3 regions of the Aneurinibacillus baijiui genome follow, and region 3 is predicted to be linked to each of the others. Evidence: riboswitches for the same ligand, from Rfam matches in the RefSeq annotation. Region 3 holds a riboswitch; each other region holds the start of a gene.
What was found. Region 3 has a riboswitch for S-adenosylmethionine ahead of AB3351_RS21680 (homoserine dehydrogenase). Riboswitches for the same ligand answer to the same signal wherever they lie in the genome.

Region 1: it holds a riboswitch for S-adenosylmethionine, as region 3 does, so the genes downstream of both, AB3351_RS03930 (MetQ/NlpA family ABC transporter substrate-binding protein) here and AB3351_RS21680 (homoserine dehydrogenase) in region 3, are expected to answer to the same signal.
Region 2: it holds a riboswitch for S-adenosylmethionine, as region 3 does, so the genes downstream of both, AB3351_RS13525 (homocysteine synthase) here and AB3351_RS21680 (homoserine dehydrogenase) in region 3, are expected to answer to the same signal.

Annotation. Positions count from the first base shown of each region.
Region 1 covers NZ_JBFTXJ020000002.1:141,809-152,347, forward strand. Annotated here, with positions in the region: gene AB3351_RS03910 (DedA family protein) at 1-571, opposite strand, end outside; gene sdaAA (L-serine ammonia-lyase, iron-sulfur-dependent, subunit alpha) at 652-1,536, opposite strand; gene sdaAB (L-serine ammonia-lyase, iron-sulfur-dependent subunit beta) at 1,563-2,228, opposite strand; gene AB3351_RS03925 (ACT domain-containing protein) at 2,247-2,801, opposite strand; SAM riboswitch class I at 3,046-3,158, shown strand; gene AB3351_RS03930 (MetQ/NlpA family ABC transporter substrate-binding protein) at 3,273-4,106, shown strand; gene AB3351_RS03935 (methyl-accepting chemotaxis protein) at 4,260-6,374, shown strand; gene AB3351_RS03940 (WG repeat-containing protein) at 6,495-8,951, shown strand; gene AB3351_RS03945 (ATP-binding protein) at 9,115-10,224, shown strand; gene AB3351_RS03950 (3-oxoacyl-ACP reductase) at 10,303-10,539, opposite strand, start outside.
Region 2 covers NZ_JBFTXJ020000006.1:181,297-191,835, reverse strand. Annotated here, with positions in the region: gene AB3351_RS13555 (zf-HC2 domain-containing protein) at 1-667, opposite strand, end outside; gene AB3351_RS13550 (RNA polymerase sigma factor) at 669-1,211, opposite strand; gene AB3351_RS13545 (DNA internalization-related competence protein ComEC/Rec2) at 1,293-3,701, opposite strand; gene AB3351_RS13540 (MazG-like family protein) at 3,701-4,336, opposite strand; gene AB3351_RS13535 (hypothetical protein) at 4,438-5,022, opposite strand; gene AB3351_RS13530 (deoxycytidylate deaminase) at 5,132-5,635, opposite strand; gene AB3351_RS13525 (homocysteine synthase) at 5,775-7,073, opposite strand; SAM riboswitch class I at 7,183-7,286, opposite strand; gene AB3351_RS13520 (helix-hairpin-helix domain-containing protein) at 7,386-8,075, opposite strand; gene AB3351_RS13515 (DUF2533 family protein) at 8,173-8,421, shown strand; gene comER (late competence protein ComER) at 8,524-9,360, shown strand; gene AB3351_RS13505 (ABC transporter substrate-binding protein) at 9,391-10,401, opposite strand; gene leuS (leucine--tRNA ligase) at 10,498-10,539, opposite strand, start outside.
Region 3 covers NZ_JBFTXJ020000018.1:44,972-55,510, reverse strand. Annotated here, with positions in the region: gene AB3351_RS21700 (ATP-dependent Clp protease ATP-binding subunit) at 1-212, shown strand, start outside; gene AB3351_RS21695 (putative bifunctional diguanylate cyclase/phosphodiesterase) at 486-2,684, shown strand; gene AB3351_RS21690 (YbjQ family protein) at 2,770-3,084, shown strand; gene AB3351_RS21685 (DUF1002 domain-containing protein) at 3,225-4,130, shown strand; SAM riboswitch class I at 4,213-4,325, shown strand; gene AB3351_RS21680 (homoserine dehydrogenase) at 4,428-5,729, shown strand; gene AB3351_RS21675 (non-ribosomal peptide synthetase module) at 5,979-6,566, shown strand; gene speD (adenosylmethionine decarboxylase) at 6,761-7,171, shown strand; gene AB3351_RS21665 (acetyl-CoA hydrolase/transferase family protein) at 7,304-8,593, shown strand; gene AB3351_RS21660 (hypothetical protein) at 8,723-8,974, opposite strand; gene AB3351_RS21655 (D-glycero-alpha-D-manno-heptose-1,7-bisphosphate 7-phosphatase) at 9,140-9,676, shown strand; gene AB3351_RS21650 (hypothetical protein) at 9,732-9,929, shown strand; gene ispG (flavodoxin-dependent (E)-4-hydroxy-3-methylbut-2-enyl-diphosphate synthase) at 10,038-10,539, shown strand, end outside.

The DNA of each region.
Region 1 (10,539 bases), on a different contig from region 3:
TTATGACTAAGACATAGCCGATAAGCAGCAGCAGGACCCCGCCGATGATAAAGGGCGAATATTCCTGCACAGCGGCTGCCGCTTGTTTATAGTGGGGGCCGAAAGCATAGCCTGCGTATACATAGACGGCCGTAATGGGCAGCGTAGCGGCAAAGGTATACACAGAGAATTGCCATACATTCATTTTGGCCATGCCACACGGAATTGAAATCAACGTGCGGACACCGGGAAGAAAGCGGGCAAAGAAAGCAACGCCCGGCCCGTACTTATGAAAAAAGCGATCGGCCTTTTCCACCTGCTGCTCGCGGATGAAAAGATATTTCCCATACCGCAGGATGAAGGGGCGCCCGCCATAACGTCCGACAGCGTACAGCGTAAGTGGGCCAAGGGTGCCGCCGATAGTTCCTGCCAGCACGGCAAGCCAATAATTCATCTCTCCCTGATAAACCCAGTATCCGGCCAAGGGCAGTACGAGTTCGGCCGGAACGAATTCGAATGTTAATGCCAGCATCAATCCAAAATACGAAAGTCCTTTTAGGATTTCTACAAAGGCAAGAATAAGCTCCGTCATTGTAGACTCCTTTCCGAGGTTGTAAGTGGTGTCGTTTTCCTTATACGGTTATATGCTGGCAAGGTTTCAAGAATATTGTCTTACTTGGTGTTCTCTCCAAAGATTTTTCGTTCCAGCTCGCGTCCGGTCGGTGTAGCGGCAAGCCCGCCGAGCGCTGTTTCTTTTAACGTATTCGGCATTGCGCAGCCGATGCGGTACATCGCTTCAATGACCTCATCTGTTGGAATCGCACTTTTGATTCCTGCAAGCGCCATATCAGCCGCGACCATAGCGTTAGAAGCTCCCATGGCATTTCGCTTCACGCAGGGAACCTCCACTAGACCTGCTACCGGATCACAGACCAGACCCAGCATGTTTTTAAGCGCGATCGCCACAGCTTGTGCCGATTGCTCCGGTGAGCCTCCTGCCATTTCTACGATGGCGGCAGCGGCCATGCCGGTTGCAGATCCGACTTCAGCCTGGCATCCACCTGCTGCTCCGGAGATGAATGCGTTATTGGCAATGACAAAGCCGATAGCGCCTGCCGTAAACAAATAGTTGACCATTTGCTCGCGGCTTGCATTAAGCTTCGGGGCTACAGCGAATAGTGTACCCGGGACAATGCCGCAGGCACCAGCCGTCGGTGTGGCGCAGATTGTACCCATCTTGGCATTGACTTCATTCGTCGCCACCGACTTGCTGACAGCATCAAGCAAAAGTGTGCCTGACAGCGGTTTTTTCTCCTGCAGATAAGTCTGCAATAATACCGCATCGCCACCGGTTAGTCCCGTATGTGAGCGATCCGCTTCCTTAATGCCGCGTTGTACGGCTTCTTCCATAACATCTAGATTACGTGTCATCATTGCTAGTACATCTGTGCGGCTTTTGCCGGACATGTCGCATTCTGTCTCGATCATAACCTCGGCAATGGATTTATTCTCAGTGGTGCAGCGCTCCACCAGTTCTGCAATGGTACGAAAAGACATCCTACATCACTTCCTTCTCCATGTTGTTACAGGGCGGGAATGCTAGACACGCGATTAATATGAGGAAGCGCACAGATGTCCTGCTTGATTTCATCTGCTCCAGATTGATCGGTTTCAATAACCATAAGCGCTTCGGCTCCTTTGGATTTGCGTGCCATTTCCATGTACCCGATGTTTAGTTTATGTGCTGCGAGCACCTCTGATACGGAGGCGACCAAGCCGTAGCGGTCTTCATGCCAGACGAGAAGGGTAGGCATATCCCCGGTCAAACGTACGGAAAAGCCGTCAACTTCGGTCAGTTCTACCTTGCCACCGCCGATGGAAATCCCGCACACTTCAAGAGCACGGGTTTTGTCATAAAGAACAAGGCGGGCCGTATTAGGATGATTCGGTATATCATCGGACGTACGGATCGTAATCTCCACATTCAGATCCTTTGCAATAGCCAGCGAATCGGTGATACGCTGATCGAATGTATCGAATCCGAGGATGCCGCCTACAATCGCAATTTCCGTTCCATGGCCTTTGTATGTTTTGGCGAATGAACCGTAAAAGGTAATCTCCGCCTTCGTCGGCTGATTCCCGAACAGATTTCTTGCGATCAGGCCAATCCGGGCTGCGCCGGCTGTATGAGAGCTGGAAGGACCGATCATAACCGGTCCGATAATATCAAATACAGAGCGATACTTCATCGTATAGCCTCCTGTTTTCTAAGCAGAATAATCATCATGTTCTAAAGGACGCAGCGCCACCACGTTTGTAATCTGGGGCAGGCGCGTAATCGTATCCATTACCTCCGCATCGATATGTTCATCGGTTAAGGAGACGAGCAGCGCGTTTTTCCCTTTTTGCTCACGTGATACTTTCATGCTAGAGATATTAATATGATGTGTGGCGAGGATGCGCGACACGTCGCGGATCACGCCAGGGTAATCTATGTGATAGACGAGAATACCGTGTGTACCTGGTACAATTCGGCAGTTGTAGTGATTTATTTTGCTAATAAATACATCTTGATGATCTTTTTCAAGTCTATATTTATTCTTACCCACCTGTAAGACAGCGATTTCATTCGTATACTCTCCTGAGCTGGCTTCAATCTTCATCGCATGTTTATCTGCTTGCCCAAGTAGACCTGTGATAAGATTGCGGGCGATTTCTTCGCGATGCTCATATGTGAGAATATTGAGTGAAGCTTCTGTTATGCCTTGCTCTAGGTGGCGGATCAGCTTGCCCAATTCAACAAGATCGGCATAGTTAACCATGTGCGTCCTCCTCAAAGTTCATGTAGCACTAACAAGATTGTAAGTAAAACACGAACATTATTCAATGGTTAAATGCGCATCGAATAAAACAACGGAAAAATGTTCGTGTTTTGTAGTAGGTGGACCTATAAATTACATGCTGCTATGGTCGGAAAAATAAGAAGAGAAAAAAGTTTCTAAAACATAGTTGACGAATGAGTTTAATAATATTAAGATAAAAAGCAAGCAATTGAATAAACAATGACTCTTATCAAGAGAGGCGGAGGGACTGGCCCGATGAAGCCTCGGCAACCGTACCGGCATATTGCTGTGTAATGGTGCCAATTCCAGCAGAACTGTAGTTCTGAAAGATAAGAGGTCGAACGGACCCTATTGTGTATCCGATGGCCTCTTATCTTAAGAGGCCATTTTTTGTTGGAATTTCGCGATGGGTACATACCAAAGACAAAAAGATGAAAGAGGGGATTCATAATGAAGAAATGGTTGGTGGCACTGCTTGTTGTATTGAGCATTGGACTTTTGGCTGCATGCGGGCAAAAAGAAGAAAAAGCAGCAAATGGAGGGACAGCACAGGAACCGAAGAAAATTAAAGTAGGTGCAAGCGCTGTGCCGCATGCGGAAATCTTAGACCATGTAAAGGAAAAGCTGAAAGAACAGGGCATTGAGATGGAAGTAAAAGTGTTTGATGATTATGTCCTGCCAAATACAGCGCTTGAAGATAAGCAGCTAGATGCGAACTATTTCCAAACGGTTCCGTATATGGAGCAGTTCAATAAAAAGCACGGTACACATATTGCAGCGCTTGATGGTATCCACTTCGAGCCGATGGGTCTCTACCCTGGTAAAGAAAAAGGAGTAGAGCCAAAGCAGGGCGCAGTGATTGCGATTCCGGACGATGTGACAAACAGTGCACGTGCGCTGAAATTGCTTGAAACACAGGGCTGGATTAAACTGACGCCGAATAAAGAGCTTAATAGCATTACAAAACAAGACATTGTCGAAAATCCAAAAAACATCCAGGTAAAAGAAATGCAGGCTGCAATGCTTGCTCGTGCAGTGAATGAAGTAGATTACGCTGTAATCAACGGTAACTATGCAATGGAAGGCGGACTTGCGCCGGATACTGCCATTGCTATGGAGAAAAAGGAGTCCGATGCAGCAAAGCAGCATGCTAATATCATCAGTGTACGTACGGGCGATGAAGGCCGAGAAGATATTAAAAAGCTGATCGAGGTATTAAAATCCGATGATGTGAAGAAATTTATTGAAGAGAAATACAAAGGAGCCGTTGTTCCGGTCTTCTAATAGAAAAGAAAATCAACTAGTTTATGCTTGCTAAGTCCTGATTAATAATAATCAGGACTTTTTTCTTGTGTATCTTGCTTCTTCTTCTTTCTTTTTGTATGATTTTTAGTAAATATAGACTATGTAAATATACTTATATAAGGAGAGGCGATCATGAAGATCCATACGCGTGTTTTTCTTGCTATTCTTGGCATCGTTATTTTAATGTTTGCATCAATCATTGGGACGGTTTCCGTTCTATCAAAGAATAAAGCGGAAGAGGAAGCAAAGAAGATTACCGCATCTTTTGCCAAAGAGCAAGCCAACAGCATCTCGAATGAGTTACAGACACCTCTGAATGCGGCTCACAGTCTTGCCGCTACATTCGAATCTATGGTTAAGACAGGTAATTACTCTCCTGCCACATATGATGTGATATTGAAGAATATGACAGAGAAGCATGGGACATTTCTTGGGACCTGGATTGTTACCGAACCCAATGTGTTTGGCGATAAAACAGTGCAGACTGCATATTCTCAAGCCTATGACAAAACGGGACGCTTTGTATCCTTCTGGGCGCGTAATGGGAATGGGATAGAGCGTGCGGGTGTTGAGAATACGGAAAATATGAAGGAAGGAACACATGATTTTTATATGCTGCCGAAGAAAACGGGGAAAGAAACGATTATGGACCCGTATATGTATGAAATCAACGGCAAGAATGTATTGATGACTTCGTTAATCGTTCCGCTGACTATCAACGATACATTTGTAGGAGTTATTGGGGTGGATTTGTCACTTGATTATTTTCAGGAGATGAATAGCAAGATCAAGCTCTATGATAGCGGATTTGGCGTCATTCTTTCAAATAACGCAACATTTGTGGCGCACCCAACGAAAGAGAATATCGGAAAAAATGTGACAGAGTTAAAAGGTCTGCAAAATGTGGAGCAGCTAAAAAATGCGGTAAAAACAGGTACGGCCTATACTATCCTTGACTATTCACCAACAACGAAAAGCGAACTGTACAAAGTAACTGAACCGATTGCGGTTGGCAGCACAGCTACACCGTGGTCCTATGTTATCGCAGTTCCATTGAATGAAGTGCTTGCTTCGGCCAATGGTATGATGCTGTTGAGTTTAAGTATGGCGCTGATCGGGACAATCATCCTGGCGATTCTTCTGCATTTCATTGTACGTGCCGTAGTGCGGCCGATTACGACCGCTGCTTCCTACTGCAAGCAAATGGCAGATGGGGATTTTACATTCGAAGTGCCTGAGCGGGATCTTGTGCGCAAGGATGAGGTTGGCGAGCTTGCTGTATCGCTTATTGGTATTAAAGAGAATATGAAAGCTATGATCGAGAGAATGAAAGATCATGCAACCACGGTGTCCGCATCGGCGGCACAGCTACAGCGCAGCACCGATCAGGGTGTGCATGCAGCTGATGAGATTGTACGGGCGGTACAGGAGGTTGCCAGCGGCTCAATCGTGCAGGAGCAGAGTGCGGATGAAAGTGCTCGGGCGATGGAAGAAATGGCGCTTGGAATTCAGCGTGTAGCGGAAGCTTCCTCCTCGATTGCAGAGGCGTCTAGCGATATTACGAATCAAGTTCGGACAAGCAACGGCTCTGTGCAGCAGGCAATCAGGCAGATGGAGTCAATTCGCACGGTGACCGATGAGACGGCATCGGCGATTCAGACACTGCAACGAGATTCGGAGGAAGCAGGTGGTATTCTTCAATTGATTACCGAAGTATCGGCACAGACTAATCTGCTCGCATTAAATGCGGCTATCGAAGCGGCTCGAGCTGGTGAGGCGGGCCGGGGATTTGCGGTTGTTGCCGATGAAATTCGAAAGCTGGCTGATCAGACGGGAAGTTCGGCTGCGAAAATACAGGCGCTAATCGAGCAAATCCAATCCAATACGGCTCAAGCGGTGCACTCGATGGAGGAGAGCAAGATGAACGTAGGGGATGGGATTGCGACCATTCATCAGGTTGGCAGCATCTTCGAACAGATCATGACAGCGATTGAGAGCATTACGAGTCAAATCCAAGAGATGTCTGCTGTATCAGAAGAGATGTCTGCAAGCACAGAACAAGTTAGCGCTTCTGTTGAGGAGATGGCACGCATTGCGAAGGAATCTGCTGCTAGTACAAAACAGGTGGCAGCTTCTTCACAAGGACAGTTGGCCAATATGAATGACATGCGGCAGGCCGCTGCATCGCTGTCATCTATGGCACAGGCACTTGAAGTGTTGATTCACGAATTTAAAGTAGTAAAATAAGTGGATAATCTGTACGCCTAGCAGGCACCGGATGAGAAAGCTTCTTCTCATCCGGTGCTTTTTTATTCGGGTCCGCTCATATACTGTAGATGGAGCTTGATGCAGAAGGGAAGTGGGAGAATGCAGCAGGATACACAAATCAAGGCGTTAGTCCGGCGTTATTTGCCCCCGGGTTCTACGCTAGCAATGCTTGATGGGCCTTTGCCAAAACCGGCGGTTGTGCTTGCTGATTTTGCTGGGAGTGGTGCAAAGGAAGTGGCGGCGGGTTATATATGGAGCGGGCATCCATATGTCATGATTTTACGCTACGATAACCATGCCTGGCACAAATCAGCTACAGTAGAAGGCAGCGGATATGCGATTTCTTACCTGGGGGCAGCCAAGATCACAAGTCCATCAAAAAGTGACCTTATTATTGGATGGCAGCGGGGAGCCATATGGTCGGAACTTGTAGTATGTACATACACCGACCAAGGGTGGAAGAAAGTCCCCGGTGATCTATTCTACAGCCAGATTGAAGTAGAGGATATGCCAGGAAAGGAGGGAAGAGATGGGCGCGCTGAAATAGCCTTGTGGCAGCATGATACGGGTAGAGCATATAAGGTAAAGATATATCGCTATCAGGATGGCAAATGGACGCCTGCCACAGATGTCTATCCATACTATTTTAAAAAAGTTGCCGCCTATTATGAGCAAAGAGTACGGGAGGAGCCGAAGGCAGCGTTTTATCGCTATTATCTTGCGGATGCACAGCTTAAAGCCGGCATGCCTGAACAGGCGCTTCTCTCCATTCAGGCTGGTCTCGCACTCTCACCATCGTATCCGCCGCCTGCTGCGTGGCTTGCGTTGAAGAAACAAGCAATGGAGAAGCAGCATACAAGACAGACGGCCTTGTACCCGGCTTCAATAAAGCAAATAGGGGGAACGAACTGGGGCTATATTGATGCAGAGGGGCGTTTTTTCATTGCGCCAACATATAGCTATGCCAACCCGTTTCAGGCAAACGGATTAGCGGTTGTAGAGGAAAAAGGAAGATCAGGTGTCATTAATTCATCCGGGGCATTTGTTATAGAACCAAAATATGAATATATCAGCCCGTTTACTGAAGGATTGGCTATCGTGAATGTGAAGGATGGCTTTGCCGTAATCAATGAACAGGGGGATATGCTAACGACGAAGCTGTATTCCTATATCGCTCCCTATCACGAGGGGCGGGCGGTCTTTCAGGACAGCGAGTTTCGCTACGGATACCTAGATACTGCCGGCAGGGAAGCAATTCCTCCGATTTATAAGGAGGCAACCGATTTCCATAGGGGAAAAGCAGTAGTGAAGGTGAAGGATGGCCTATATGCGCTCATTACGATACATGGTGATATTATAATAAAATATCCATATGCATTCGTCGGTAATCCGGGAGACGGGCTGCTGGCGTTTCGCAAAACAGAGCAGGGCAAGTACGGCTATATGGATGAGGGCGGGCATGTTATTATTACGCCGCGTTATACAAGCGCCCAACCGTTTCAAAATGGTCGTGCAGTCGTTAATCTTGCCGCTGATTATACCAATGAATACGGCTTAATTGACCGATCAGGTGCGTTTATTATTCAACCGCAGTTCAATGATATTGAACCACTTGGAGAGGGACGGTTTGCTGTTGGTGTCGCGTTGGACAGTAAAAAGCCATTCATTGGATCAATGTATGCCATTTATGATAAGGATGGAAATAAACGAACCGATTTTATATATGAAAATGTAATGCCATATAAGCAGGGCGTCGCTTCCGTGCACAATCGTACGGAGACATTTTTCATTGATACAAGCGGGCGCAGGGCCGAAGGATGGCCAGTTGTTAGCGGGACTGGGACATTGACTATTGAAGGGGCGCTTATTCGGGCAGATATAGACAACCGCCTATCGTATGTGGATCGTTCAGGGCGGGTAGTATGGCAGCAGAACACAGTGATTCCGCTGCGAGGAACATACAAGGTCAAGGAAGAGAAGTTCAAGCCGAATAAAGATTATCTTGTCTATTATCCGCAGGTCACGGGTCTGTCTCACCCTGAGGTCGAAGCCTCCATTAATAAGAAGCTAAGGCAGCAGTCCGGTATAAAGGAAATTGATCCAAATGTACAGCTCGATTACAATTATCTTGGAGATTTTACGGTTTGGTTTTTCCGCAAGAATCTGCTGGTCATTAAGCTGATTGGATATCAATATTATTTTGGTGCCGCCCACGGGATGCCCACAGAAGTATATCCGCATATTGACCTACAGACCGGCCGCTTCTATGAACTGAAAGATTTGTTTAAGAAGAACAGTGACTATGTGAAGGTGCTGAGTTCGATTATTGAACAACAAATTAAAACGAATCCAAAGTATTCGTATATATGGCAGGATCAGTATAAAGGCATTGCGCCGAATCAGCCGTTTTATGTAGGGGAACATGCGCTGTATATATACTTTACCCCTTACGAGATCGCTGCGTATGTGGCAGGCTTTCCGACATTTACGATTCCGTATGTTGAGATTATGAATATCATTGATACGCAGGGGGCCTTCTGGAGATCATTTCACTAGCCTCTTACATGCATCCCGTCTGCGTGAAGCGGAGGGGATGATTTTTTTCTTTCTTTTTTTCCTATTACACACTGTATAACCATAATATCCCTATGGTATTGTATAGAGGAGAGAAACATATAAAAAGGTATATAGATAATATGATTCAAACGATGGAAGGATCGTGGAAGTAGTGGGGGCGTTTGTAAATCACGTAAAAGAATCAGGTAGTTTCTATGAAACGCAATCGAATACAACTATATATAAGCTGATTGCAGAAAATATAATGGATATGGTTTCTGTCTGGGACCCATTCCGAAGAGCACGTTATGTATCTCCTTCGCATGAAAAGTGGCTTGGCTATACATGTGAATATTTACAAGAGAATTTGCGAGAAGAACTTTTTCATCCGGATGATATACATATGGTTATGGAAAAGCTGGATCGTCTGCTTGTGGATGGACAAACGATAACGATAGAGTTCCGGCTTCGACATGCCAAAGGACATTGGCTGGCGCTTGCAGCGACAATGATCGCGGTGCGCGACCATCAAGGAGACAAGATTACTAGTTTTGCCGTGATTGCCCGTGATATCACACAATCTAAGGAAGCAGAAGAGAGGCTGCGCTTAACAGAGAAGCTGCTTGCGGTCGGTGAGCTGGCTGCGGGTGTGGCACATGAGATTCGAAATCCATTAACAACTTTAAAAGGATTCATTCAGTTTATAAGAGAGGGAAATAAGAGTGAAATGTATCTCGACCTGATGGAGTCCGAGTTGGACCGCATCGAGACCATTACACATGAATTTCTGCTTTTAGCAAAACCGCAGGTATATGAATGTAAGCCGATAAGAGCGGAGCAGTTAATGGAGAATGTACATCGTCTTTTGATTGCTCAAGCCAACTTATTTAATATTGAACTGATCATGAAGGTAGAATCTAATCTTCCTATGATTATGTGCGCAGAGAATGCCATAAAACAGGTGTTTATTAATCTGATTAAGAATGCGATTGAAGCGATGCCGAACGGTGGCAGAATCATGGTAGAGGTGATGCGTCTTGGGACTGATGATATCTGTGTGTATATTCGTGATGAGGGATGCGGGATCGAGAAGGATCGTATCGCCAAGCTCGGTCAGCCATTCTATAGTTTGAAAGAAGAGGGGAGCGGACTTGGTTTAATGGTATGTTCTAAAATTATTAAAGAACACAACGGAACCATTGAGTTCATAAGCGAGTTAGGGAAGGGAACGACAGTAGAAATCACGCTGCCGATCTTCGGCAAACAGGCTTAGAAATAGGCCTGCTTGCTAAAAGAAAGGAAGATAGGTACCAGGAGCGGTGAGTGAAAGTGCTCCTGGTACCAAACTGGATTAGTCCATGACAAGTCCGCCATCGACCACAAGATTCTGACCGGTCACAGCTCGCCCCCATGGAGAAGCAAAAAATAGAACGGCATCCGCCGCTTCTTGCGGTGTCGTCACCCGCTGCATGGGCGTCGTTGCTTTAATAATCTCAAATACGTCCTCTGTTGTTGCCGCGCTCGCATCCGTTGTCTGCAGCAATCCGCCGGATACCATGTTTACGGTAATGCCGTAGGCACCCAACTC
Region 2 (10,539 bases), on a different contig from region 3:
CAGGAGCTTGGGCAACATAACGCTTTGTTTCATCCTGTGATTTTTTCGTATCCGGCGCAGCTTCGCTATTCTCTTTTGCATTTTGTTCAGACGACGCTTCCGCTTTTCGCTCCGCTTCTGCCGATACAGAAGGCTGTGAAGTAGACGGTATGTCCGTTTCCTGCTCATCTGTTCGCTTCTCGGTGTTCCGCTGTGCATCCGCTTCAGCTAGTGCCTTGTTATGCTTCTCAGCTGTATTCTCCACCTTTACTTGTGGGGAAGAAAATGCGGATTGTTTCACCGGCTGATTCTCATTATTCAGCGTAAACACAACCGCGGAGATCAGCAGTCCCGCCGCTGTCACACCGCCAATATAACGATACCATACTGCCCTCTTCGTACGTCGCCGAGGCTTCTCAAACGCTGCTGCTTGCTCCTGGATAGGAGATGTTATGGCACGCTCAAGGTCAATTCGATCAAGCTCAGGCAGAATAGAATTTACGATATTAATAGGCGGCTCCACCAGTGGAAGCTGTGCCAGATGCGTAGAGAGAGAGCTTAGACGTTGATATAAAGAGGCGCATTCTCGACACAGCGCCAGATGTTGCCTGAGTATGGCTTTTTCATTGTCGTTGAGATCGCCGTCCAAATCACGCTGCATCCACTCATAAGCTTCTTCACAACTCACTCTACACACCACCTTTCTGATATTCATGCAGTAATTCCTGGAGTTGTTGTCGGGCCCGATAGAGGTATGATTTAACGGTATTCAATGGCATGTTCATAACTTCCGCAATTTCTCCGTACGATAAATCTTGCAGATAGCGCAGTGTAACCACAGTGCGCTGATGTTCAGGGAGACGCTTGATCGCTTCTCTTACCTCATCAGCCATGCCGGCCCGCTCTACTTCATATTCTACGTTCTGCACATCATAGAGCATAAGCTCATGCTGGTCAATCGATACGGTATCTTTCTTTTTGCGAAATTTATCTATGCATACATTGGTAACGATACGCTGAACCCAGGTAGAGAATTTGGCCTTCTCCTGATAGGTATCGATCTTTGTATAAATTCGAATCAGCGCTTCCTGAGAAGCGTCCAGCGCGTCGTGCTCGTTGCCCAATACATAAAATGCGGTACGATATACAGAGTGCTCAATCGTCTCAAGCAGCCGTATTAAATCCTCCCGATTTCCGCTTTGGGCGGAGCGTATAAGCTCTGCATCAACCACGCCCGTGCCTCCCCTCTCAATACCTCAGACGCAAGGTATATACTAAATGTTGCATAAAACACAGTATTTATTGTTCAAAAATTATCTGCAGACGGTCGATGACAGGATGGATTCATATGTAACTCTTCCTCCCCTTACATATACAACAACAGCGCCGCATTGATCGGTACGTAGAATTGTACTATTCCTCATTGCCAATCTCTCTAGCACTTCACGATGCGGATGTCCGTACAAATTCTTTTTACCTGAAGAGATAATCGCAAGCTTTGGCGCAAGCGCGTCTGCCCATGCTTGAGACGTCGAGCCTCTGCTTCCATGATGCCCAACCTTCAACACATCGACGGGCTGAAGAGCTGCGTCACGCAACAGACGCTCTTCGCCGCCCTGTTCCAAATCTCCCGTGAAAAGAAAAGAGGAACCATACGCTTCAAGCAGTAAAACGATCGAATGGGCATTATCTCCTTCGCTTGAAGAAAGCGCAGCGGCAGGATTAAGTACCCGCCAGATAATACCAGGCTCTTCATGCCAGATTTGGCCCTGTTTTGCTTCTACAATAGGAATACGTTTTTGGTGGAGTAATGCATTCACTTTTTTTTCTATGTATGTTTCTGCGGATAGGCCATTGACAAGCGCTTGGCGAACTTCCATATGCTCTAGCAAATAAGGAAGACCTCCAATATGGTCATTGTCACCATGCGTCAGCACCAACAAGTCCAGCGAAGCAATCCCTTTGGCATACAAAAAAGGAACAACAATGGACCTGACGGGGTTAAAAGGCTCGCGCGGCTTACGTCCCGGCTGCTCTCCAAAACGCAAAGGCGGCCCCCCTCCATCAATGAGCACAGTGCTGCGGGGTGTCTCTATAACGATTGCATCTCCTTGTCCCACATCCAGAAAAGTAATCGTAACTTCTTCCTTTGGACGCGGGAAAAAGAGCATACCAAATAAAACGATAGGACAGAGAATAAAGCAGATTATTCCTTTCCAATTAAAGGTTATTCTATCATACAACCATCCAGTAAGGAAGGTGAGCCAGCACAAATACCCTATCATCCAATATAAGGAAGGCGAACTGAATGCTGTACGCAAAACATGCAATTTTTCTACCCATTCAAGCAAATCTAGTGTAGGAAGCAGCAGGAAATCTACTATTTTGGCCGGAAGAAACCCAAGCGCAGGATGCATGCTGCCAAGGAGCAGCGATACAGCCGCAAGTGGTGCAATAAGGATACTTATGAAAGGAACAAACAAAAAATTAATGATCGGTGAAAAAAAAGAATACAAATGGAAGTAATAGATTGTGAGAGGAAATGATACAATCGCCGCAGCTAGTGTAACCGCAAGAAGTCCACGAACGGCAATGGGGCCAACAGAAAGCTTATGTGTGAGCGGTGGAACGGATACAAGCAAGCCGAACGTGACCAGATAAGAAAGTTGGAAGCCAACATTATGAATGTAATACGGATCATATAGTACCATAAGCAAGAAAGCGGCACCCAACACATTCCAACCATCTTTAATGCGCTCTGTAAGCAGCGCTATGAGTACCAGTTCACCCATGATGAGCGCACGCAGAGCGGAGGCACTAGAGCCGCTCATTGTTACATACAAAGGCAGGAGAAGAGCTGTGATTAAGTATGCACGACGCTTCGACACCCCGCATACACGCAGCACACACACTAATCCGGCAATCAGAAGCGTAATATGCTGACCCGAGATGGCGATAATATGTGTCAAGCCTAAGCCAGAAAATGCCGCATACAGATCCGGATCAATTTCATCTACCGCTCCTAACAGCATTCCAGAAAGAAATCCTGCTGATTTTGGCTCGTATAGAAGGAATGTACGATCAGCAAGCCAATGCTGTGTATCGATCATCGCTTTTGCAAAACTAAGGGAAGCGCTCTGATAGACCAGCGATTTGCCATCAACAATGCTGGCTGTACGGTGGATACGCTGCCAGTGAAGGTATGTGGGATAATCGAAGGCTCCCGGGTTAGAGGGTGGAGCCGGGATTTTCCATTCGATGGTCCCTGCAAGTCCAGCTCCATATCTGAGACGCGCTCTTGCATTGTCGTATGTTGTCTGATCCTTAAAGTATACCGTCGTCTGTACCCGTTCCGACCGCGGAAGAATATTTCCATTGATTGAATCAAGGCGCAGAACAAATCGACAGCGGTCTCCATCAAAGGAAACCGTACTTTCAATCCGACCTGTAAAGGAGGCCGTTCCCTTTTCAGGCAGGATGCTGACATTATACGCCTCAACCCATATATAACGGCCAAACCCTGCACACGCACATATGATGCCCATTATAATAAAAAGACGGGGTATCTCCTTTTTCTTCATCCAACATGGTAGGCACCCTACTACAAGAATCAAAAGAGCGATGCTGAGGCCCAGACGGGCGCTGTGAACAAACTGAGAAGCGCAAATAACTCCGCCCAGCATGTACAAACTATAAAAGAAAAGCGCCCGTTGTCGTATCATCAGCCTACATATCCGCGCCGTTTTAATTTATCCACATGTGCACGCATGAGTGCGCCGGTATCCATAAGAAATGTCTCTTCTAATATGTATAGCATCGTAACGCAGCATTGAGCAATATGGAGCAAATTAAGTCCGCATCCCTTCACAATCTGTTCATCGCTATGAATACGTACTTCGCCACTTGCTCCGCGGAATTTGCCGATCCACTGAGCGAACCGTCCTACCGCAACCGATATATTCAATACCGTGCTATCAAGCGTCACACCCGGTATTACAAGACGAGGCAGACTCATCTCTCGAAATCCGGCCTCATTCACATTAATATAAATATCTCCACCCACATCCTGCAGATATCCTTTGCGCAAAAGCTTGGAGAGATGGTCATCAATTAATTCTTCAAGACGAATATCCGGTGCCAGATCTTCAAGCACGAAAGTCATGGAAATGCATGTCTGCGCCACATCAAGCAGCTCTCCAGCCACATTTTCTAATGCTTCACGTGCGCGCGGCGTTCCCTGCTCCTCCATCCAACTAAGAATTGCCTCACTTAATTCCCCCTGCTCCTCCACCAGCTTATGGAATGTTGATTCCAATGAAGGTACCAGCCGATTTAATCTAGGCAGCACAATTTCCATTTAATTTTCCTCCCTTTCCCCACGGTCTGTTTTTCTTTATATTTTATCATAGAAGGCAAATTAAATATAAAAAAAAGGAAAGAGATGATTTCTCTTTCCTTTTAGAAATTCTGCAGTTCATTCCACTGATCCGTCAATTCGGTCAGCTCTTGCTTAATCACATGCGTATTCGGTTCTGTTCTCTGCTCCATACAGTCGTTCAACTTCTCCAACAGGAAATTAATGCGCCCCTCTACAATTTGCTGGTCAATATATTGGTCTACCAGGATGTTTGCCAGCTCTGTCTCTTCGCCAAGGCCGTTATTTTCATAGATGCGACCTTCACGGAAGTGGATGTCCTTGCTTACACCTTCTTCATAGAGACGAAGCATACCGCTTGCTCCCATTAAATATACGGAACCATAGAATAGGCGGATGAGTGGATTGATTACCATTTCCTCTTCGGTAATACCATTTATATAGAGTCGCCCTTTAATCGGGAGTCCCGCTTGTACAACCAAGCGGAATACGCCATGTTCGGTATAAAAGCCAAGCAGCAATGTACCCTGCATTGTCTTCTTCTCTTCCACCGTAATCTCGGGGCGCATCTTGGCCTCTTCTACAATGCGGTACACATCATCTGTTCTCTCCTGCGGAGCTTGAAAATTATCACATACACCACGGATCGTTGCGACATTCGGTTGCATTGAAATCACCTCGTTCGTAGTTCGAAAGAATAATATCCTCTTGCTACATCTTTACCCCCTTATTCATCATCCATACCATATTTTTGCGTATTTCATAAAAAAATTTATGCTACTCTACAAATTCCATCTTGACACCGGCCGGTGGAGCATATTGTTGTATTTGGCGAAACTCGATTTCCTTTTGCTTAAACAGCCAGGCTACTTTCTCATAGTCTTTGGCATATGCCCGGTGATAGACAACTTCTGCAATTCCGCTATTAGCAATCAGATTCGCACATGTCCAGCACGGCTGGTCAGTGACATATACCGCCGCCCCCTGCCGATCCGCCTGATCGGTAAAAAGAAGTAAATTCTGTTCCGCATGAATCGTACGGATACATTTCTGCTTCTCTATGATCGCTCCATCTGTATTCGTCTCGTAATAATTATGAAGCATACAGCCAACATCCAGGCAGGAATCGACTCCGCTTGGGCTCCCATTGTATGCGGTACCCAATACCTTTCGATTCCGTGTCAGGACTGCGCCAACATGGCGGCGCGGACATGTTGCACGGGTGGCGGCCATATAGGCCAGATCCATAAAGTATTCATCCCAAGACTTGCGTGTATCCATCTGCCTCCCTCTCCTTCCTCTCTTTCTTCTACCTCAATTTGCATGATCTCTTATTATGATAACTGATAATCAGATAAACCACTACTGCAACAGAAAAAGGACAGGCTACCTTCTCCTGTCCTTCCTCCTGCTGATTTTATTATACTGCAGCCAGTTGGCTTGCCTTAAGTGCCTGTTCAAGATCGGCAATAATATCATCGACAGATTCAATGCCGATGGAGAGACGGATCATATCCGGTGATACGCCCGCTGCTACCTGCTGTTCTTCGGTCAGTTGCTGATGCGTTGTGCTTGCAGGGTGAATCACAAGCGTTTTTGCATCGCCGACGTTTGCAAGATGAGAGAGAAGCTTTAAGCTATTAATGAACCGTTTGCCTTCTTCTAAGCCACCCTTAATCCCAAAGGTAAAGATAGACCCCGCACCTTTTGGCAAGTATTTCTGTGCGCGCTCATAGTATTGATTGCTCTCAAGCCCCGCGTAGTTCACCCATTCTACCAGTTCGTGATTTTCCAAGTATTGCGCTACTTTTTTTGCGTTCTCCACATGACGGTCCATACGCAGATGAAGCGTCTCTAAGCCTTGGAGGAACAGCCAGGAATTAAATGGCGATACCGCAGCGCCAAGATCACGCAGCAGTTGTACGCGAGCTTTAATAATATAGGCAAGATTTCCAACCGCCTCTGTGTATACGACACCATGATAGCTTGGATCTGGTTCAGTAAGACCTGGGAATTTGCCATTGTTCCAGTCAAATTTACCAGAATCGACAATTACACCACCGATGGATGTTCCGTGTCCGCCGATGAATTTGGTAGCGGAATGTACGACAATGTCAGCACCGAATTCAATCGGGCGGCACAAATATGGTGTTGCGAATGTATTGTCTACAATGAACGGGATTCCATTCTCGTGTGCAATCCCAGCCAATACTTCTAGATCAACGACATCCGTACGCGGATTGCCAATTGTTTCCGTGTACAGCGCTTTTGTTTTGTCCGTGATAGCTGCGCGAATTTCATCCGTGTTTTCTGGATTCACGAACTTTACTGTGATGCCAAGCTTTGGCAGAGTATGAGCGAACAGGTTGTATGTTCCGCCATACAGGTTGCTTGAAGCAACAACCTCATCTCCCGCATGGGCAATATTAAGGATCGAGAAGGTGATCGCCGCCTGACCGGATGCGACCGCCAGCGCACCAACCCCCCCTTCAAGCTGTGCAATCCGATTCTCAAACGTATCCTGTGTCGGATTCATAATACGTGTATAAATATTGCCGAATTCCTTAAGTGCAAACAGGTTGGCTGCATGCTCCGTGTCTTTGAATACATAGGACGATGTTTGATAAATCGGTACCGCACGCGATAGCGTTGTCGGGTCCACCTCTTGTCCTCCATGTAAGCATACTGTCTCAAAATTGAATGTGCGTTCTTCTGCCATTTTCAATCTTCCTCCTCAATACCTAATTTTTTTGTTTCGGGCGAGGTACCAAAATAAAAACCCTCTTCTTTGAGAAGAAGAGGGTCGGATAGGCAGGTATGTACCATCGCTCTCATCTTCCAAAGCATACTGCTTTGCTGGATTTAGCACCTTGCACTTCATGCCGGTTGCCGGGCTTCATCGGGCCAGTCCCTCCGCCTCTCTCGATAAGAGATACTATAAAATTGTACTGTGTTGCTTATGTTTTCGTATGCGTTTCTTGCTCTTATTATAGGCTCACTATTCCGACCTGTCAACTTAATTAGAAAATTTTTATTGTACAAAAATTCCGGCTCGCATTTTCTCTACTGTCTTAGCCCCTATCCCAGCTACACCTGTTAACGAATCTATCGTTTTGAACGGGCCATGCTCTTCTCTATACTGCACAATCGCCTCAGCCTTGCGCGGTCCAATTCCCGGTATGGTCTGAAGCTGTTCTACTGTTGCCGTATTAAGATCAACTTTCGCCTCTTCCTTACCCTGCGTTCCGACCGCTGGTGTACTGCCTGTCACAGAGCCTGGAGTCGCATGTCCTGCTGGCGATATTTGCTCTCCTTTGAGCGGGATATAGATCATCATACCATCGACTAGCTTCTGCGCTCCATTAACTTGCTTGGCATCCGCTTCGGGCAGAAGGCCGCCTGCCATCCCAATTGCTTGATAGACCCTTGCATCTGCAGATAACGTATATACACCAGGAGAGACGACTGCGCCTTTTACATCAATCACAAAGGTGGTAGGAGCAGGAACCGTTGTCTGCCTTGTTGGATCGGGGTTTTGCTTTACCTCTGCGCTCTGCTGTTCCTGTCTAGCATCCTCCTGTACAGACGGTTTTGCCTCGCTGAAGGCCAACGGATGCTCTTGCGGTGTATTTTCCATGTTATAAAAATAAACACTACTACCAAGAATAAGAAGACATATACTACTACCAGTCCACTTTTTTTTGTTCCAAGACCACTGCATACGCGACCTTCTCTCCCTTACTTGTGGTTTTCCAACAGATTACCTATAATTTTCATATAAACATTCTGAAAGTGATAAGAAAAAGGAGGATATACTTATGAGTGTTCATGAAGCCATTACTGCACACTCGGCTAAACAAGCCGAATACATTACCCTGTACCGCAAGCTAGACGCAATGCGGGAATCAAGAATTGAGGAAGCTATCGAACAATATAAGCAGGGGGAAGAGATGAATGTCGATTCAATCAATGAAGTCACACACCAGATCAATCAATTGGCCCAACGCCACCACCTGCCTCCCCGCAAGGTTGTTACCGCGGACATGGTACGTGAATTATGCAAATAATTACCAATCAATTCCATTTTAGCACATGTAGAAAAATATGTGTACTGAATTCCTTTTCTTCCCCATACACATTAATCAATCATATTGCCGGGGGGAATCAGGATGCAGATTGGCTTTATCGGAACGGGAAGTATGGGGACAATTCTCATTGAAGCCTTTATTGAATCCGGTGCCGTGCCGCCTGAGCGTATCATTGCCTCGAACCGGACACCGGAGAAGCTGCGGACGCTTGTCAAAAAACATCCCGGAATTGATACCGGAGCCAACATGATTGTTGCGAAGATGGCGGACGTGCTGTTCCTCTGTACCAAGCCACTGGAATATCGAACTGTGCTTGATGAGATTGCACCGTATTTGACACCGGAGAAGCTTGTTCTCTCCATTACAAGCTCTGTCGGAATTCGGCAGCTTGAAGCTCATTCCCACTGTAAAGTAGCCCGGGTGATTCCAAGCATTACGAATACAGCGCTCAGCGGTGCTTCGCTTGTGACGTTCGGTAGCCGACTGCATGACAAGGATCGCACGATGCTGCTATCATTGTTATCCAACATTAGTACACCTATCGAAATTGAAGAAGAAGCAACGCGCATCTCTTCTGATATTGTTAGCTGCGGTCCAGCATTCTTCAGTTTTCTACTACAGCGTTTTATCGACAGCGCTGCTGCGGAGACCACCATAACAGAGAAAGAGGCAACCAGACTTATGACAGAGATGGTAATCGGTATGGGACGGCTTTTAGAAGACGGGCGCTTTTCTCTGCCCACCTTACAAGCTAAGGTATGTGTGCCTGGTGGTGTTACTGGAATTGGACTGCACGTGCTTGATAGGGAGACACGGGACGTATTCACTCACCTAATCGAAGCAACACACCGTAAATTCGATGTGGATGTACTCGAAGTAAAAGAATCGTTTGCTGACAAAAAAAACTCCTTCCACTAACAGGGAAGGAGTTTTTTGGTGCAGTTCTGATTACTTGATGACTTCAGCGGCGGCTTTTAGTTTGTCAGGAACAGATAGGCCGGCGGCTTTCGCTGCAGCTTCATTGACAATCAATTGTACATCCTTTAGGGTTTCTACCGGGATTGCACCCGGCTTCTCGCCTTTTAGCACACGAGCAGCCATGACTCCGGTTTGTCGGCCCAGCTTATAGTAATCAATGCCGTAGGTAGCCACTGCACCTCGTTTTACCGTATCGCTATCCGATGCGAATACAGGTATTTTTGATGCTTTGGCTACCGTCAGCAGTGCCTCGAAAGAAGAGACAACCATATTATCGACCGGGATAAGGATTGCGTCTACTTTGCCAACAATCGATTCAGCGCGCTGTTTCACCTCATTAGAGCTTGAAACACCGGCTTTCTCTACCTTTACCCCAAGCGCTTTGGCCGCTTCTTCAATCATGCCGACCTGGACTTCCGCATTGACTTCACCTGTATTATAGATGACGCCAAGCGTTTTTAAAGACGGAACGAATTCTTTAACCAGTTGCACCTGCTTATCCATCGGAGATACGTCAGATGTACCCGTTACATACTCCGCCGGCTTATCTAGAGCAGGCACAATCTTGGCTGCAACCGGATCCGTTACCGCAGAGAAGACTACGGGAATATCCTTCGCTTTTTGGGCGACTGCTTGTGCGGATGGTGTCGTAATTGGGATAATAATATCCTTCTTATCCGCTACCATCTGTTGGGCAATCGTTGCGACATTATTCATGTCATTTTGAGCGTTGAGATACTCCAATTCCATCGTCTCTTTGTCCTTGAACCCTTCGTCTGCTAATTGATCGACAATGCCTTTACGGATAGAATCAAGCGCCGGATGCTCGACGATCTGTGTGATTCCTACCTTCACCTTTTTATCCGGGCTTGCCTGCTCCGCCTTCGGCTGTGCGGCTTCCTGCTTCGCATTCTGACCACACCCCACCAAAGCCAACATCATCACTGCGAGCAGGGCTATTATAACCTGCGCTCTTCTCATCTGCCTCTCCTCCATACACTCTCATCTCGTCTTGCCTTTTCTACTGCATAAGCTTCTAAAAAGTATAGCATGCAAATTATCAAAATTCTATAACATTTATCCTACAACAATATTTACAAGCTTACCCGGAACAGCAAT
Region 3 (10,539 bases):
AGGGAATGGACATCACCGTAACAGAAGAGGCAAAGGAAAAGTTGGCTGAACTCGGCTATGATCCGTCCTTTGGTGCTCGGCCGCTGCGTCGAATGATCCAGCAGTACGTAGAAGATGGTATCGCAGATGTGGTGATTGAGGAAGAGGATGTCAAGCACATCTCTGTAGATGTGGAGCAGGATGCGATTTGCGTGAAGAAGAGAACGTTATAACGAAAACAAGCAGGAGTCGGGCAGATTTTGTTCGGCTTCTGCTTGTTTTTTTGTCGTTTGCCATGTGGATGCTATATCCTTTGTAGTATTTTATGGAGGAAATGGCAATAAATTAATGATTATGCATTACATGGACTGAATCGAAAGATATAATGAAAAGAGTAGGGGTTTAGATTGATTTTCATTATCATCAGAGAGAAGAAAGGAAATGGAATGTTTGAGAAAAAAAAGAAACCATCTTATATTATAGAATCTTGGGAGAGATGCCGGAAGGTGGAAGCACATGCTAGAACCGTTTGTTTTTCTCCAATGATGAGCCGCGCAGAATTGACAAGGAAACAAGCGGAATATGAGGAAATCCTGTCTGTGGTTCAGCAGTTTTTCCAACAGATGACACATATGCTACAAGATGCACCTATTCTTTTCATCGTTACTGATGAAAGAGGTTTTATTCTTCATATTGAAGGAGATCAAGCCATTCAATCATTGATTTCCAGCCAGGGCATACAGGTTGGAATGCAGTGTACAGAAGAAGCGATTGGAACTAACGCTGTCGCTTTAGCCCTGCGCGAGAATCGCCCGATTCAGTTGGTAGGTGATGATCATTATCAAGAGTTTCTATATGAAAACGCATGTTATACCGTCCCATTTCGTTATATGGATAGGGAGCGGCTGTTGGGTACGGTTACGATCATGACAACCATATCTGCACAGAATGAGCTTCTATTGACAATGCTGTCAACGGTTGTGGGTTCTATTGAACGGGAACTGCAGCTGCGTAGGCAGAATCGTCAGTTGGATATGATGCACCATATCATGATGGATAGCGCACGCAACGGTATTATTGTTACGGACCGAGAAGGAAAAGTGACGGAGTTTAATCAATTTGCTGAACGAATGACAGGAGTTAGGTACTGTGAGATCGTCGGAAGAAACGTGGAACAAATTGAGGCGATTGGTCAATATATCTCCGATGTGGTTGTCCATGATAAGAAATATGAAGATGTTGAAATCGTTTTACATGCTAAGGAAACATCGGAGCGATTTGTGTGTTTATTTGATGCCCTCCCCATTCATGATCAGCATAAACGCGTGATTGGTGCCTTTGGACAGTTTCGCAATATAACTGAACGATATGAAGCAGAAGCAAAGTACAATTATTTAGCATATCATGATGAACTTACGGCTTTGCCGAACCGCCGCTATTTTAAGTACAAGGTTCTTGACTGTATTGGCGAAGCGGAGCAGCAGCAAAAACAGATGGCGGTGCTGTTTATTGATCTTGATCGGTTTAAGCTTATAAATGATACGCTCGGCCACTCCAATGGCGACAGGCTGCTGAAGGAAGTGGGAATACGGCTGCAAAATCAGCTTACCTCACAGGGAATCGTCGCGCGAATGAGCGGTGATGAATTTATTCTGCTGCTGCCTCATATTGAAAAAGAAGCGGATATTGCTTGTATTGCTGATCGCTTGCTTCATGTATTTAAAGAGCCGTTTAATATGAGCGGCTACGAGTTTCATATTACAGCAAGCATGGGGGTGGCCGTATATCCGCAGGATGGAACGGATGTAGAAACACTGCTGATACATGCCGATACGGCGATGTACTGTGCGAAAGAGAACGGAAAAAACAAGTATGTTTTTTTTGCCGAGAGTATGTACAAAAAACCGCACGAGCGCATCCTATTAGAGACGTCGATGCATCGAGCGTTAAAAAATAAAGAGTTTATCCTGCATTATCAACCGCAAATAGATGTGCGAACAGGAAGCATACGCGGGCTTGAAGCGCTGATCAGATGGCATCATCCTGAATTCGGCTTGGTTCCCCCTCATACGTTTATCCCGATAGCGGAAGAGACGGGATTGATTGTGCCGATAGGTGAATGGGTGCTCCGCGAGGCATGTATGCAGAATAAACGCTGGCAGCGTTCGGGAATGCCGAAATTCCGGGTGGCTGTCAATCTATCCATGCAGCAATTCCTTACATCGAACTTAGTTGATACAGTGCGGTGTATTCTAGAGGAGACAGAGCTGGATGCCTCCTGTCTGGAATTAGAGATTACCGAGACGATGACCATGGATGTCGACTATGCTATCCCGACACTGAAGCAGCTGCATGAACTAGGTGTACAGATCAGTATTGATGATTTTGGAACAGGGTATAGCTCGCTCAATTATTTAAAAAAGTTCGCCATCCATCGGCTGAAAATAGACCAGTCGTTTGTGCGCGATATTATGACGGACCCAAATGATGCAAGTATTGTGGAAACGATTATTTCCATGGCGCATAATCTCGGGCTTGAAGTAATCGCTGAAGGTGTAGAAGATGTAGAGCAGCTTCATTTTCTGCAGCGCCAACATTGCGATGAAGTACAGGGCTATTATTTTAGTAAGCCGATGCCTGCGGCTGATTTTGAAAAGCAGCGCAAACAATTGCAGCAGGCAGCCAAAAGGAGCGTTGGTCTTTGAAGTGGACGCAACCTTTTGTTTTGTTTCCACGTAAGTAAAATGAGAAGCCAATGAATACCATCTATATAATACGGAGGGATCGAATATGATTGTAACAACGACCAGTACGCTGCAAGGAAAAGAAATTGAAGAGTACCTTGATATTGTATCAGGCGAAGCGATTATGGGGGCAAACGTCGTCCGGGACTTTCTAGCAGGTATTACAGACATCGTGGGCGGCAGAAGCGGCGCTTATGAGAATAAGCTGGCTGAAGGAAGAGAGATTGCGATGCAGGAAATGAAAGAAAAAGCACGTCGCCTCGGAGCGAATGCGATCATCGGCGTCGACCTTGATTTTGAAACGCTGCGTGAGGGCATGATGCTGTGTGTTGCCACAGGTACAGCTGTTCGCATTCGATGATGCGGGCTGCATAGGAATAAGGTTCTTTCTTCTTTTCCTTCCTGTGCTATAATCAGAAGATGTGAATGCCCCCACATGCTGCCAAAGGTGCATTGTGCGCCGGGCGTGTTCTGTTCTGGCGTGAGGGGAATACATTCATAATGCACAAGCTATTTTTTCATTGGGGAGGAGTGACGGAAGTGAGGAAGCTGTTTTTAGCCCTGCTTCTTTTTCTTCTAACGACAGCGACCGCATATGCGGACGCAGCGCCAGGAGATACCATCGTAACATACGGTAAAGATTTGACATCGACACAGAAACAACAAATTCAAAGTCGTTTTGGAGCGCCGAGCAATGCCCAGGAGCTTACTGTAACGAATCAAGAGGAACATAAATATCTTGACGGTCTGTTGAGCAAAAGTGTAATTGGGAGCCGAGCCCTTTCATCGGCAATGATTCAGCTTGCAGAGCCGGGCCAAGGCATTCATGTAGAAACAAACAATATAACTTGGGTCAGCAAGGCCATGTATGAGAATGCACTGGCGACTGCTGGTGTAAAGGATGCGAATGTAAAGATTGATGCGCCATTCCGTGTATCCGGCACGGCGGCGTTGACCGGTATCATGAAAGCGTATGAGACGGTTACAGGCACCAAGATTGATGAGAATCAGAAAAAAGTCGCTAATGAAGAAATGGTCACCACCGCAAAAATCGGGGAGCAAATCGGTGATAAGGAGAAGGCGGCTGAACTTTTGACCCGTCTGAAAGCCGAGCTTGCCAAGCAAACCGGCAATATGACGGATGATCAATTGCGTGAGATGATCCGCAACGTAGCCAATCAGATGGGCCTTCAGCTCTCTGATGCTGAAATTGAATCACTGGTAAGCATTCTGCGCAAAATTCAAGACCTTAATATCGACTGGAACAAAGCATTGGATCAGATTTCTAGCTATAAAGGGCAGGTACAGGATTTTCTGAATAGTAACCCGGAAGCCAAGTCACTGGTACAGGAAATTCTCACGTTCCTAAAGAATCTCATAGACCAGATCCTTGCCTGGTTCAGATGATAAGGTTGAGTTTAAGTTTGACATTTCTAAGAAAACAAGGTAGGATAATTTACAATTCAAACAAATGAATAACAGTAAGACACTCTTATCTAGAGAAGCGGAGGGATATGGCCCGATGAAGCTTCAGCAACCGCAGGCGCTGCCTGAAAGGTGCTAATTCCATCAAAGCATAGTTGATGCTTTGGCAGATGAGAGGAGGACCTGGTACATTATGCATCCAACCCTCTTCTCCGGAAGAGGGTTTTTTTATATGGCATTATACATAAGCGAAAACAAAAAACAGAGGAGGAAACATAGATGAAGACATGGAAGATTGCTCTACTTGGGCTGGGAACAGTGGGGTCCGGCATTGTGACGATTCTGCGTACACATGCACAACGGATTGAGAGGCAGACAGGCGCACGCTTTGAAGTGGTAGGTGTATTGGTGCGTGATCGTAAGAAGCCGCGGCAAGTAGAAGTGCCCCACCATCTACTTACGACAGACATTGAAGAAATCTGGGAGAGGGGGGCTGACATTGTGGTGGATGCGATGGGTGGGCTTGACCCAGCTCTTGGCTATATGGAAGAAGCGATCAGCCGTAAGTGCCATATCGTATCCGCGAATAAGGAATTGATCGCGGCATATGGTGCGCACCTGCATGATAGGGCAGAAGCGCAGCAAGTCTCCCTTCTGTATGAGGCAAGCGTAGGCGGCGGCATCCCGATTCTCAATGTGCTCAGCCAACTGCTGAATGCAAACCGTATTACACGTATATACGGTATTTTAAATGGAACGACCAATTACATTCTAACCAAGATGGAAGAAGAACAGCAACCATATGATGATGTGCTGGCGCAGGCGCAGGCGCTTGGATTTGCAGAAGCCGATCCGACGGCTGATGTGGAGGGACATGATGCGTTCAATAAAATCCAAATCATCGCACGTCTGTGCTTTGGTGTCGATGCACAGGCCATTGGCAGCGAGCGGATTGGTATTACGTCCATTACAGGAGAAGAGATTGAATTATACGGAAAGCTTGGCTATCGGATCAAGCTGCTTGCAGCAGCAGAAGAGAGAGGTTCCGGCTATGACCTGCGTGTTGCTCCGACACTCGTACCATACGGACATCAACTAGCTGGCGTGAAGAATGAGTACAATGCGGTATATGTGAGCGGCGATGTGGTAGGCGATTTATTATTTACAGGCAAAGGGGCAGGTATGCTTCCGACAGGAAGTGCGATGGTTGAGGATATTTTGAATGCCGTGCGCAAAACGACATTTGTGCCGGATCGGGACGTGCGTACGGTAAAAGAAGAAGCGCAGGATGTACGGCACGTTGCATCGGTGGTGGCATTGTACGAAGTACCGCAGCAGGCTGAGGATTCAGCAAAGCAACGGATTCTTTCATTCTTATCTGCGGAAGCCGGCTTTCTGCATGCAGTGGACACACTTCAAACAAAAGAAGGCACATATATCGCGGCGATACTTAGTGGAGCCGATAGACAAGTGCTGCAGGCGTTTGCCGATCATGTAGGGGCTTCGCTTCGTCTTCGTGCGATTCTCGATGACAGCCTTGCTGTCGCTATCGAAGAAGCGGGTGTGACCCTTTCTCGATAATCATGTGCTGTGAATATGTGCTTTGTTTGTGTGGAAAGGATAAATACGGCGAAAATGTGCGCGAGACAAAGTAAAATGTAATTTTTCATAATATAACGTATGTCAGCAAGAATCAATCGCCATATAGAGCGTTTATCTCTCTATAACTATAAAAAACTCTCTATTTCTATAGCACAGGCGATTGGAGAATGGTTATGGATTTTCGGTATAATAAATAGCAGCAGGAAAAAATGTATAGGAGAGATTTGTATGGCTCAACGAGTAGCCACCGAATACAAGAAACTTGTCCTTGAGTTAAGCACATTACAGCTGCAGTCTTTTATCGAAATGTTTCAAACCGGAGAGTTTAAATCAGAAGTTCGAGTGTATGAGAACGGCGAGAAAGAAATCGTGTTATTTGATAGGGAGCGCCTGATTCCCCTGTCCTTTAAACTGGTTGGTGCCACCTATACCTTTGAGGGCGGCTATACCATCCGGGATGCGAAATTAGCCAACCATATGCGACAAGCTGTACGCCGCTTCAAAGGAAGCGCAGTTGTCCACCGTGTCTATCCGTCATATACGATGATCTATCATTACAACGAAGGAAAAGTAATGAAAATCATTGAGCAAAAAGGCGATAGTCAATCGCTTGTATTTGAATACCGGGATACGGTAGGAGACCTTCAGCGTCTCTTTGAAGCGAGAGGAGTGGAGGACCAGATTGCATGGCTTCGGGTACAGATTGATCAACTGCTTGATTTCCGCAATGGCCGTCTTGCTGCTCATCTGTCCACAGAAGACGTCGATCGTCAGTTAGAGAAGCTCTCTCATCAGTTATTTGTAGCAGAAGCGTAGAATACTATACAAGCATTCTCCAAGAAATAGCAAAAATGCATTGCATAAATTGTAGAAACATGATATATTCTCCTTGTTGTGAACAAAATAGGAACCAGGATTCACTCAAGGAAGTTTCTCCTCGAAATAAAGTGAATGACGTAGGTCCTAGCGAGAGTTTTGAACATGAAATTGCTAGGAGGGGGGACCGGAAGATGGAATATTCTACTTTCGGAAGACATGTTGCGATTGATACTTGGGGTGTTGATTTTGAGAAATTGAACAGTGCGGAATATCTGCAGCATCACCTCGTCGAAGCTGCGGAAGCCTGTGGAGCAACGGTTTTATCCGTGCAAGCGAAGCAATTTGAACCACAGGGCGCAACGGTACTGGTTCTGTTATCGGAAAGCCATATTTCCATTCATACGTACCCAGAACGAGGATTTGCCGCATTGGATTGCTATACGTGCGGCGATACGGTAGATCCTGAGCTTGCCATCGAATACATGGTAAATGTTCTGAAGCCGAAAAAGAGCTATGCTCGCAAGCTCATTCGCGGCGTAGGTGAGATGGAAGTTGTAGAAGCGGACGTACTCAAACAGAAGCAAGATGCATACAAAAATTAGGTAAACAAGAGTCCATCCTGGATCGCACCGGGATGGACTTTTCATATATTTGACAGAATTCTCTCTTGCTCTTGGTAAAATTGGCCTTTATTATGGGTAAAGGTAAGGGAATATATAGCGGAGGTTTAATGCATGAATCAACTACTTGATATGGAGAGCAAGCGCAAGACGCCGGAGGATGTACTGGGCTATATAAACAGCGGAGACGATCTGATTGTCCCACTCGCCAATGGAGAGCCGATTGTGCTTCTTGATACAATTGAGAAGCACGCGGAACGTTTTAGCGGTGTACGTATTCATCAGATGCATGCGTTGAAAGAGCGTGACTACATTTATGGCAAATGTGGAGATCATTTGCGCCATGTGGCCTATTTTTTGAGTGGTGCTTCACGCAAAGCGTTTCTTGCCGGAGAATGTGAGCTTGTTCCCAATCATTTTCATGAAGTACCGCGCTTGCTTAAAGAGACAACAAAGGCATCTATGATTCTAGCAGCAGCAGCGCCTATGGATGAACATGGTTACTTCTCACTCGGTACACAAGCAGATTATGTTGCTTCCTTCATCGGCAAAGTGCCGTTTTTCCTGGAAGTGAATCCGAATATGCCGCGTACGTTTGGTGCCAATCAGGTGCACATCAGCCAGGTTCTTGGTTATATTGACGTTGATTATCCCCTGCATGAAGCGAAGGAGCCAAAAATTACAGAGATTGACCGTCGCATTGCTGCTCATGTGGTAGAACGCATTCAAAACGGTGCTACACTGCAGGCGGGCATTGGGGCAATTCCTAATGCAATCATTGGTTTCTTGCAGAATCATAAAAATTTAGGGATTCATACAGAACTTCTAACGGATGGTGTAGTAGACCTGGCGGAAAAAGGTGTTGTTAATGGAATTGAAAAAAAGACACATGCCGGAAAAATCGTGGGTACGTTCGCGCTTGGTTCTAAAAAACTGTATGATTTCATTGATGAGAATACAGGAGTGGAAATGCTGCCGGTCGATTATGTGAATGACCCGCGCATCATTGCTCAGGAAGACAATATGATTTCAATTAATGCGACAACAGAAGTCGATTTCATGGGGCAGTGCGCATCCGAAACGATTGCTGGGCGCTATTACAGTTCAAGCGGCGGACAGGCTGATTTTGCGCGGGGCGCTCGATTTGCCAAGAATGGAAAGGGGTTCATCTGCCTGCATTCTACAACGCGCGATGAGTCAATCTCCCGCATTCGACCTCAATTGACCATCGGTTCTGCGGTAACTACATCCAAGAATGATGTAGACCATATTGTTACAGAATATGGGGTAGCGAGCATGCGTGGTAAAAGTATTGCGCAGCGTACCAGAGAGCTACTCGCCATCTCGCATCCAAAATTCCGTGAAGAGTTGGAGTTTGAAGCGAAGAAATTCGGTTTATTATAGTACCACAAGAAGTCGTTCCGCTGTATGCGGAGCGGCTTTTGCCATACTCAGAGGATAAATAAAAGTAAAAAGAATGAGGAAAAGTATAGAATAAGCCCGGCACATGGGCCGGGCTTATTCATGTAAACCTTATCTATGGGGCAGCGGTGATTCATGTATCACTTGCATGGAATAGTAACCGTTTTGCACAGGATGCAGAACTAAGCGTGCCTTTTTTTGCTTGGGGATGAGACGCAGGATGGTTGTAATCTCCTCTTCGCTGACAACGGTTTCATGTCCATGCGTAAGTTGGTGAAGCACATCATCATAATAAGGCGCAGCAGGCAAGCATTCGCAATGGTACGTATACATTCCGCATTTACAGATATACTTGTCTTCCATGGCAGAAGACTCCTTTCGCGATGATTTGTCATGTGCATCCTGATGTCATATTTATTATAGCATATGATATCTCAAATATTGGGAAGTGTATGTGATAATTGTGAATTTTTTGTAGCTTATAAAACGGTTGTGTATCTTATGAACCGGGTATAAAGGAGTGAAATCGTGAAGAAGGCGTTCTTTCTCGATCGGGATGGAGTTATTAATGAAAATCCGCACCCGATTAACCATGTAGGGCAATTTTTATTTATGTCCGGTGCGCTTGAAGCCATTCGCATGCTTCATGAATCCGGATACAGCGTATTTGTGGTAACCAATCAAGGTGGGGTCGGATTGGGGTTTATGAAGCAGGAAGCGCTCGATGAGATTCATCAGCATATGGATGAAGCCATTGTAGAGGCGGGTGGTAGGTTGGTTGAGATCGTGGCTTGCACACACAAGCCGAAGCAAGGATGTGCCTGCCGTAAGCCTGAGCCAGGGATGCTGCTTGATCTGATGAAGCGTCATGAGATTGATCCTGCACAGAGTTATATGGTAGGAGATTTCTATACAGATGTTCAGGCTGGGCATCGGGCTGGTCTGCAAACCATCTATATTAGTAAAGAGAATTTACAGAACAAAAGCCCACAGCCGGATTATATCTTTGGCTCACTTTATGAAGCGGTTGTTTCGCTTATTGGTACGAGCGAACGCTCAACATAAGCAGCACATATAGTAATAGAAAGAAAACATGTGAAATTGGAGGATGAAACCAAATATGAGCGAGATGAAGAGTTTATATGACCGTTATAATGTCCTGTCTACAAGTGAGCTAGAAGACATTCTATATGATATTGAAATGTCGGCGGCGCTGACGCTTGGTATGAATACATATACGGAGCAGCAGCATAAGCAAGTGCTGCGGCAGATTTTACAGGAGCGAGGTGTAGATCTCAGCCGATTGTTCGAAGGCTAGGTTAGATGAGTGTAGATAACATACAGATGATGCATTCTCGCTCTTTTGTTTTTATGATAAGATAAAACAGGTGAGCAACAAATCTATCCTAATAAAGGAGCCAAAGAGATGTATCATCGTACACAGACCAGACCTGTAAAGGTTGGGAATTTAACAATCGGCGGAAGCGATCAAGTTATTGTGCAAAGCATGACAACGACCAAGACCGCAGACGTAGCCGCGACGGTAGAACAGATTCACCGTCTTGAAGAAGCGGGCTGCCAGATTGTCCGTGTGACTGTAAACAATATGGAAGCGGCGGAAGCGATCAAGGAGATCAAGCAGAATATTTCGATCCCGCTCGTTTCTGATATTCATTTTGACTATAAGCTTGCACTCAAAGCGATTGAGAACGGTATTGATAAAGTGCGGATCAATCCCGGCAATATTGGCCGGCGGGAGAAGGTAGAAGAAGTGGTTCGTGCCTGCAAAGCGCACGGAGTGCCGATTCGGATCGGTGTGAACGCAGGTTCGCTTGAGAAGCATCTGCTTGAGAAATACGGCTATCCAACAGCAGAGGCGATGGTGGAGAGCGCCCTGCACCATATCTCCATTCTTGAGGAACTTGATT